3 regions of the Paenibacillus kyungheensis genome follow, and region 1 is predicted to be linked to each of the others. Evidence: riboswitches for the same ligand, from Rfam matches in the RefSeq annotation. Region 1 holds a riboswitch; each other region holds the start of a gene.
What was found. A riboswitch is a leader RNA that binds a small molecule or an ion and turns the genes downstream of it on or off. The one in region 1 is predicted to bind S-adenosylmethionine.

Region 1 (3,290 bases):
CGTATATGATACAAATGCTGAATATTCGTGATTATCTATTATCATATAAATATTCAGCAGAATAACTACTCTGTGCTCAATCTCTTTTGTATTACCGATTATCTTCTCGAAAAATGAACCACTAGACGATCACCAAGCATTTGTAGAATTTGAACAATAATAACCATGATGACTACAGCCACTAGCATAATCGCTGTATCATAGCGATAATAACCATAGTTGATTGCAAGTGTTCCAAGTCCTCCTGCACCAATCATCCCTGCCATCGCTGTATTAGAGACTAGCGCAACAACAGTAACGGTTAAGCCTGCTAATAGCCCTGGCATTGCTTCGCGTACAAGTACGCGCGTTATAATCTGCCACAAGGAAGCTCCCATCGCATTCGCTGCTTCAATTACACCACGATCGACTTCACGAAGTGCAGTTTCGACCAATCTAGCAAAAAACGGTGCGGCAGCGATAACTAATGGTGGGATCGTTCCAAGTACACCAATCGTTGTTCCTACTAGAATTTGCGTTAATGGTAAGATCGCCACAATCAGTATAATAAATGGAACCGAACGCAAAATATTAACGATAAACGCGATGACTGCATAGAAATAACGCACCCATGCTACAGTAGAACGCCCTGTAATAAATAACAAAATGCCTAATGGCAATCCTAGAATTAATGTAAATAATCCAGAAGCGCCTACCATTTTGAGTGTATCTAAGGTCGCTGTACCGAATTCATTCCAATCAATTTGTGAGAAATCTAATTCACCCATCAGTTGATCACCTCCACATCGAGACCTTCAGCGGTCAATCCATCGAGTGTACGCTTAATATCTCCTTCTGTTCCTTCAAAGCGAACAATCAACTGTCCATAAGGTACATTTTTTAACGTTGAAATCGTTCCTTGCAAAATAGCAAAATCGACTCCAGTTTGACGTACCGTTTGCGAAAGGATCGATTCATACGTTTTATCTCCTAAGAAAGACACTTTGACAGTCAATGAATTAGGAACATTTGGTGCTGTCCATGAAGTAATTAGTAATTCAGCATTATTAGACTCATTTAAAATAAAATCACGTGTCACTTCATGCTGTGGCTTCAAAAAGACATTTGTTACAGGACCTTGTTCTACAATACCACCCCGATGAATAACAGCTACTTTATCACAAATGCTCTGAATAACATGCATTTCATGAGTGATTAAGATGATTGTTAAGTTAAAGCGCTCATTGATATCGACCAGCAATTTTAAAATCGAATTTGTAGTCTGAGGATCAAGCGCAGATGTCGCTTCATCACAAAGCAATACATCAGGATCACTAGCTAACGAGCGAGCAATGCCGACACGCTGCTTTTGTCCACCTGATAATTGAGCAGGATATTTATTGGCATGTTGCTCCAATCCAACTAGAGCTAACAATTCTTTCACTTTTTCTTTAATGTTGCGTTCCGGTGTTTTGACTAAGCGCAAAGGAAAAGCGATGTTCTCATACACTGTCGCTGAAGATAATAGATTGAAGTGTTGAAAAATCATACCTATTTTGCGTCGTCTTGCTTGTAAGCGCGCTTTGTTCAGCTTGGTCATTTCCACACCATCGATCCATACTTCACCAGAGGTTGGACGTTCTAGTAAATTAATACATCGAATCAATGTACTTTTACCTGCACCGGAGTGACCGATAACGCCGAAAATCTCGCCTTTGTCTATTTTCAAATCTATACCGCTTAACGCAGGGCTTAGATTTTTCCCTTTACCATACGTTTTAGTAATACTTTTTAATTCAATCACAGATAGGTGCTCCTTCCTTGTACTTCTTCATTCCTGCATTCATATTACATTAATCATATATAAACCATCGAATAAGTCGGATATATTCTCGCTATCATATATGTCGGTATTCACTTCTCTCTTCTTTATACAAAAAAAGAACCCTTTCGCAGAAAAGGGTTCTCTATTATTAGAGATACTTCCTTCTCATCTGCCAAAATCGCCATGTACCAATTGCACACGCCATTTTGAAGGAATTAGCACCATGACATTTTGGAAAACTACGTAATAGTTATTCCAAAATCGGTTGCCGGGTTTCATCGGGCCAGTCCCTCCACCACTCTCGATAAGAAAATATGAAAAATTCGAATGAAAATGAAAATCTTTTCTCAGTATAGTGAACTTCACACTCTTTGTCAAAGCAAAAATGAATATTTCCTAAGGAAATTAGAAATTTTTCATCAATTGTTCATCTGACGCAATCTCTTGGATGTATATTCACTTTTTGTTGCTATCTAAATAGTTCATACGGTTATACATTTTGCCCTAATTTGCCACGTGTACCACGACTTAATTGCCATACACGCACACTCATATAACATAACACACCGAACAAAATCTGAATCAACAACGTATGCAACATACTGGAGAAGAAATACCACTCAGGTATTTTCATCGTTACAATATTCAACATACCACTTAGAATCTGCATGATAATAAATACAATCGCAGTCACTCCAAGCTTACGAATACCTGGATTATACGGATGACGACGGTAGGCATAATGCGCTAGTACTGCAATAACGATTAACAAACTATAAGCGGCTACCCGATGGAAAAATGCTACCGCTACCCCACCGGATAATTCAGGTAAGATAGAACCATTACATAGTAATACGCCAGAACACCCACCTCTAGAATCGGTATGTGTGACAAAGGCTCCTGTATATACCACCATGTATGTGTAGATAGTTGCGAACCATGTTAGATTACGCATTCCTTTACTCACCGGTGGTTCATCTGGAATCGGTAAATCACCTTTTTGCTGATCCATCCGCCTTGCACCAAGCGCCATCATCGACGAACTAGCAAAAGCGATCATTGCAAATCCGAAATGTAGTGCCATGATTGGAGCAGATTGTGAAAATACAACTGCTAATGCACCCATAACGGCTTGTACCAAAACAAATAGCAATGTTAATGATGCATATACTTTAAGCTCACGATGCTTATTAAAAAAGATAAATCCGATAAAAGAAAATAATGCTGTTAAGCCTGCCAGAGCACTAATAGCTCGATGCGAATACTCAATCAATGAAGAAATCGTATACGCAGGTACAAATTGGCCATGACATAACGGCCATTCATTTCCGCAACCGAGTCCTGAACCTGATTTGGTTACTACAAGTCCTCCCATTGTTGCTAAAAACATAACAACACAGGTGACAAAGCTCAACCATTTTAGATGTGTAGTTGTTATTCTGAACTTTCTTGCCATTTAGAGAATCACCCGCTATTTTATAATAGT
Region 2 (3,290 bases), 500 kb from region 1:
CACTATCTTGTAATGCTTCATCTTCATAACCCATGGTCTTAGCAAGCAAACGAAATACTTCGGTATTGGATTTGCTTTCTCCATATGGAGCAACAACTGGTTGTTGAATCTGCATATAATGATGCCAGTACGAAGCATAGAAATCGGTATTTTCAAAAGCAGATGTTGCTGGCAAAACGATATCTGCATATTTAGCTGTTTCAGTTAAAAAGAGATCGTGCACAACAGTAAACAAATCGTCTCGTGCTAATCCTTGTCTGACAAGCGTAGCTTCTGGAGTCACAACTGCTGGATTAGAATTGTACACATATAGCGATTGCACAGGTTCAGACTCCTCTAATAATACCCGTCCCAATTGATTCATATTAAAAGAACGAGTATTGCGATTAGCCAATAAGTCTGGACGTTGTAATGCATTTTCATTAAATGTTAGTTGGAACGTATTAGACTTAATAGCACCGCCACCGCGTACTAACCATTGTCCTGTGATAGCAGGTAGGCAGGCAATCGTACGTACATTCATCCCGCCGTTATCATGATGTTGTAGACCATTTCCGATACGAATCAGAGCAGGGCTAGCATCGCCATACATACGAGCTAATTGATATAGATCATCGACAGGCACGCCTGTAATTGTGGATACAGTAGCAGGGTCATATTGCTTTACATGCTCACGCAATTGTTCGTGTCCTACTGTATATTGCTTCATAAAATCCTCATTCACTTTGTCTTCAGCAAATAAAATATGCATCATCCCTAGAGCGAGTGCACTATCTGTTCCTGGCAAAATCGGAATAAACCAATCCGCAGATCGTCCAGTTTGATTTTTGTGCACATCGATCACAATAACTTTAGCGCCTTTTTTGCGAGCTTGTTGCGCTAAAGTCACTTGATGCATATTAGTGCTAACTGCATTAATGCCCCAGAAAATAAATAGCTTTGTATCTACCGTATCTTCAGGATCGGTACCAATACTGCCACCCATTGTATATTTATAACCTGCTGAACCAGCGGCTGTACAAATGGTGCGCTCTAAAAGACTTGCCCCCATCCGGTGGAAAAAGCGGCGATCCATCCCTTCAGCAGATAGATTGCCCATATTGCCATAGAAGCTATACGGGAGAATACTTTCAGGGCCGGAAGTGGATATTAATGTTTTCCACTTGGAAGTAATTGTAGTAATCGCTTCTTCCCAAGAAATAGGTTCAAAAAGACCTTCGCCTTTTGCTCCGATCCGCTTGAGCGGAGTAGTCAGGCGCTTAGTATCATAGATACGTTCTGTCATATTACGAACTTTGTTACAGATGTTCCCTTTGGTAACAGGATGATTAGGATCTCCAGCGATTTTGATAATTTTACCTTTTTCTTTATGAACAAGCAGTCCGCACTGATCAGGACAATCGAGCGAGCAGACTGAAGGAAATACTCCATCTTGTTGATCAACATAACTAGACATACATCATGCTCCTTTCGTAATACCCATACCTTAATAATGGCAGAAATAGACTTTGAATACGTTATAAACTATCATAAATTAAATTTTAGATTTAATGTTGACTTTTTTACTAGGTTTAATTAGAATAAAGAAAATTATTTCGAATTCGACAAATTTAGATGTTTTATACCTTATCGTGTCTGATATCGATTTGCAAGTTTTTTTCGACAACTACATACATTAGATTTTCTATCCAGAGAGGTGGAGGGACTGGCCCTATGAAACCTCGGCAAAAACGTGCCAATTCCAGCAAGCTTGAATCGCTTGGGAGATAGGAAAGCAGGATGAATTATTGCATTATTTTATTCGTATGATTTGAATATTATAATGAATAGATAGCGAACCTCTTTCCTTGATGTGGGAAAGAGGTTTTTTGTATATTGTCGGTGAGTCAGTTGATTATATTGTCAAATGATGACGTTATTAGTAGCAAACCAAGAACTCTCTATATCAAGTCACTTTCTTACTTTAAAGCTTCACTTAAATAACACTGCACCTAAGTGTACCAAAGGAGATTGAATAATGAAAATATTAATTACTGCCCCTTATCATGAGCAAGGTCGTCAACAACTAGCAGATACGTTTGGAGAAGTCATTTACCGTTGCTGGAAAGATCATGGGCAAGCTTATCAAGAAGATGAATTAATCTCTTTATTACAATCAACCGGAGCAGATGCGATTATTGCAGAATTGGATCAAATTACTGAAAAGGTGATTAAAGCTGTACCTCAATTGCAATTTATCGGTGTCTGTCGAGGAACTCCTTCTAATGTAGATGTACCTGTAGCTACAGATCGTCGTATTCCTGTTTTCTATACGCCAGCACGTAATGCACAAGCTGTAGCTGAAATGGTAGTCGGTAGTCTAATTACCTTTTTACGCAGTATTATTTCATCCAGTCAATGGTTAGAAGCAGGGGAATGGCAAAGTGGTAGCTTAACTGCTTATCTCAAGTTTAAAGGCAATGAACTGGCTGGCAAAACAGTCGGTATGGTTGGTTTTGGAGCAGTGGCCCAGCGTACAGCAGGCATACTACGGAGCTTCCCTTGTGATATTCGTTATTACGATCCCTATGTAACCAGCCCTGATCCGCGTGATCAAAAAGTATCGTTAGCTGAGTTATTTGCTACAAGCGATATTGTATCGATTCATTTACCTGTAACCGAAGATACCAAAGGATTAATCGGTACAGAATTATTGCAATCAATGAAAAAAGACGCCATTTTTGTAAATACTGCCCGTTCTGTAGTAGTAGATCATCATGCACTGGTTGAACAATTACAACAAAATCAGATTCGTGGAGCGATTATCGATGTGTTTGATCAAGAACCGCCACTTCCTAAAGATTATGAACTGATTTCATTGCCAAATGTTTTAGCAATTCCACATTTAGCAGGTGCCACTTATGAAGTTGAAGATCATCATGTAGAAATTATGAATACGGCACTCATAGAGTGGTTTGAGCATCATAACACCGCAGTGAAAGTACTTTATAATAAAGCGATTTTGGAGGATATTAACGATGACACAACAAGCCTATCTAGTCTTTGATATCGGTACCGGTAATGCTCGTGTAGCTGTTGTCGATATCAACGGTAACGTATTGTCGATTGAGCGAGCTGATATTTTGTATCACAATGACAATCAGTATCCAGATGCACGTCATTTTATACCGGAAGTACTGTGGGAACAGATTGCAGGGCTTGCTAAAGTAGCACTATCTAACGTTCCTGATATTCAGATTATCGCTGTCACTTCAACGAGCCAGCGTCAAGGTATCGTACTGATTGATGAA
Region 3 (3,290 bases), 2.6 Mb from region 1:
GGTCTTTTTTATTCAATGTATTGATGACTTCACGCTGAGGTCCCAATACACGTTTGAGCCATAAAATTTCGCCACGCAAACCAATAATTTCGTTCAGATGCGATTTTTTGGTATGCATCAATATATTTTCTTCCAGTAGTTCGATCTGATCTTCGATCCGGTCACCGACAGCGAAGTAATTATCAACGACAAGGTCAATTAACAAATACATAAATTTATCAGCACGACTCACTTCTTCTTCCCATAAAATCGGTTTGAGAACACGCAATTCATTAATTTTCTGCTTGGTCACTGTAATAATATAATGCCGTCCTAGAAAAATATTCAAGGCGCGCAAAAAAATCTCTTCGTTATCAAAACGAATACTGTTGACTACAATAAAATAATGACTTTCATAAATTTCGATCTTAGGACGCTGTTCTTCTTCACTCAAGCAATCTTCTACAGCCAGATCATGAAGCATAAAAAGTGGTTGTAGTTCAATCAAATCTTCCAAATCTGCGTCTATCCAATAAAATCCTTCTTCAGGTGCTACCAGTGTGTCGGTAATATTTTCTACTGGAGTAAATGCTCCAGCATTGACGTGCCGAACTTTCATTGTGTTCTACTCCTTTATTATGAAATGAGCAGGGAAAGAAGCGGCAACCGCACACTTGTTTACAAAGCTTCGCTATAATTTATGAAAAACGGAGAAGATTTTTCAATAATGGCGCGTTACTCCAGTGCCCTATGGTTGTCGTTTGTTTCCTGCAATTTGTCCATCCGTCCTGCTGCCAACTGGGCCTCGGGTCGCCTTCCATTTTGAAATTCACCTCTTTTTGATTTAGATATTTATGAAAACTATGAAAAAACGTCAAATACTTGTTAAGTATACCGTGGTCGTGGAAGCCTTTCAAGCTTAAATAAGAAACCTCTTTTTAAATCAACCAATATAGTTACCAACAACTTATTTATCGGTTCAATCTAATACATTTTTCACAGCACTTGACGGCAGACCGTAGAATAGTATAAATTATGGTATAAGAAAAGTATCAAAACATGTTATTTTAAATTGAATAAGCAAATCTTATCAAGAGCAGGTGGAGGGACTAGCCCGATGAAACCCGGCAACCGGCGGTATAACCGCACGGTGCTAATTCTTGCAGAGATATAAGTTGATGGATCATTCTAGACTTAATATCTGCTGACAGATGAGAGAGGCGTCTATTATATACGCGAACATATCGCAAATGACCTTTCTCAAGTATCAGGAGAAAGGTCATTTTTGTATATACTTATAATGAACCTTTCTCCTGAAATGATAAGAAATACACACATCCAAGGAGTGAACGAACATGCCAATTAAGATTCCGGATAGCTTACCTGCCAAAGAAGTATTAACTGGAGAAAATATTTTCGTAATGGATGATAGCCAAGCATTTCAACAGGATATTCGTCCATTGCGAATTGCTATATTGAACTTGATGCCTACTAAAGAAACAACCGAAACGCAGTTACTACGCTTACTCGGAAATAGCCCGCTTCAAATTGATATCTATTTGCTACATGCACAATCCCATACTTCCAAAAATACATCGACTGAATATTTGAACTTATTTTATAAAACATTTGAAGAAGTCAAACATCTACGCTTTGATGGTCTGGTTGTGACAGGCGCTCCTGTAGAAACAATGGACTTTGAAGATGTGAACTATTGGGAAGAGATTCAAGGGATTTTTGATTGGAGTAAAAAGAATGTTACTTCAACCATGCATATCTGTTGGGCTTCACAAGCAGGGCTGTACCATCATTTCGGTGTTCCCAAAGTCGATTTGCCTGAAAAGTGTTTTGGTGTATTTCCACATACTTTAAATAAAGAAAATGTAAAATTGTTACGAGGATTTGATGAGTTGTACTTTGCGCCTCATTCCCGTCATACCGAAGTACGTCATGAAGATATTGCCAAGATTCCTGAACTGGAGATTTTATCAGAATCGGAAGAAGCAGGAGTATATCTAGCCGCTACTAAAGATGGCAGTCAAATTTTTGTGACAGGGCATTCTGAATATGATCCATTGTCATTAAAATGGGAATATGAACGTGATATCGCTAAAGGAATGGATGTCGCACCGCCGAAAAATTATTTTCCTAATAATGATCCATCGCGCACACCGCCTTCTACATGGCGTGCTCATGCCAACTTATTATTTTCCAACTGGTTAAACTATTATGTATACCAAGAAACACCATATGATTTGGAAAGTGCCAAAGCTGAAGCAGGTAATTACTGTATCTAATTTGAGATCAACCCAATCGATTGTTATTTCAGAGGAGGAATTATAGTATGACGGATCATCATTCAAGCGAACGAACTCTTAACATTGAAAGCAAATTGGCACAGATCGGTTCGATTAATGAACCGATAACAGGGGCAGTTAATTTTCCGATTTATCAATCAACTGCCTTCCGTCATCCCGCTCTTGGTAAAAGTACAGGCTTTGATTATATTCGTACAACCAATCCAACTCGGGCTGTACTAGAACAAGCGGCGGCAGCATTAGAATCAGCAGATGCAGGATTTGCCTGTAGTTCCGGTATGGCTGCCTTACAGACCATTTTTGCGCTTTTCGGTCAGGGAGATCATCTGATCGTATCGCTTGATCTGTATGGTGGCACATACCGTCTGTTGGAGCGTATTTTATCCAAATTTGGAGTAACTGCTTCTTATGTAGATACCAATGATCTAGAAGCGTTAGAAAAAATAGTTCAACCAAATACCAAAGCTGTATTTATCGAGACGCCAACTAATCCGTTAATGATGGTTACTGATATCAAAGCAGTAGCTACTTGGGCGAAAAGCCATCAGTTGCTGACGATTGTTGATAATACGCTGTTGACTCCTTTTTTCCAGCGTCCGATCGAACTGGGAGCAGATATCGTGATTCATAGTGCTACCAAATATCTAGGTGGACATAATGATGTGTTAGCAGGATTGATTATGACCAAAGGGGAAGAATTATCCGCTGAAATGGCTTTTCTGCACAACTCTATCGGAGCCGTATTGTCCCCAACCGATTCGTATCAATTAATGCGTGGAATGAAAACATTGGCATTGCGGATGGAGCGTCATGAATACAATGCTACAGCAATGGCAAAACATTTGGTAGATCATCCGCAGATTGCAGAAGTGTTTTATCCTGCACTACCGGATCATCCGGGATATGATGTCCAAAATCGCCAATCTAGCGGAAATACAGGTATCTTTTCGTTTAAAGTGAAAGATGCGCGTTATATTGAACCGATTTTACGAA

Region 2: linked by a shared signal. The riboswitch ahead of PQ456_RS15785 (2-hydroxyacid dehydrogenase) and the one ahead of PQ456_RS17995 (methionine ABC transporter ATP-binding protein) in region 1 are both predicted to bind S-adenosylmethionine.
Region 3: linked by a shared signal. The riboswitch ahead of metA (homoserine O-acetyltransferase MetA) and the one ahead of PQ456_RS17995 (methionine ABC transporter ATP-binding protein) in region 1 are both predicted to bind S-adenosylmethionine.

What each region holds. Positions count from the first base shown of each region.
Region 1 covers NZ_CP117416.1:4,191,853-4,195,142, forward strand. Annotated here, with positions in the region: gene PQ456_RS17990 (methionine ABC transporter permease) at 99-767, opposite strand; gene PQ456_RS17995 (methionine ABC transporter ATP-binding protein) at 767-1,783, opposite strand; SAM riboswitch class I at 1,967-2,115, opposite strand; gene PQ456_RS18000 (COX15/CtaA family protein) at 2,295-3,260, opposite strand.
Region 2 covers NZ_CP117416.1:3,690,857-3,694,146, reverse strand. Annotated here, with positions in the region: gene PQ456_RS15790 (molybdopterin oxidoreductase family protein) at 1-1,456, opposite strand, end outside; SAM riboswitch class I at 1,682-1,773, shown strand; gene PQ456_RS15785 (2-hydroxyacid dehydrogenase) at 2,018-3,046, shown strand; gene PQ456_RS15780 (FGGY-family carbohydrate kinase) at 3,018-3,290, shown strand, end outside.
Region 3 covers NZ_CP117416.1:1,550,807-1,554,096, forward strand. Annotated here, with positions in the region: gene corA (magnesium/cobalt transporter CorA) at 1-598, opposite strand, end outside; SAM riboswitch class I at 1,064-1,197, shown strand; gene metA (homoserine O-acetyltransferase MetA) at 1,335-2,276, shown strand; gene PQ456_RS06790 (aminotransferase class I/II-fold pyridoxal phosphate-dependent enzyme) at 2,324-3,290, shown strand, end outside.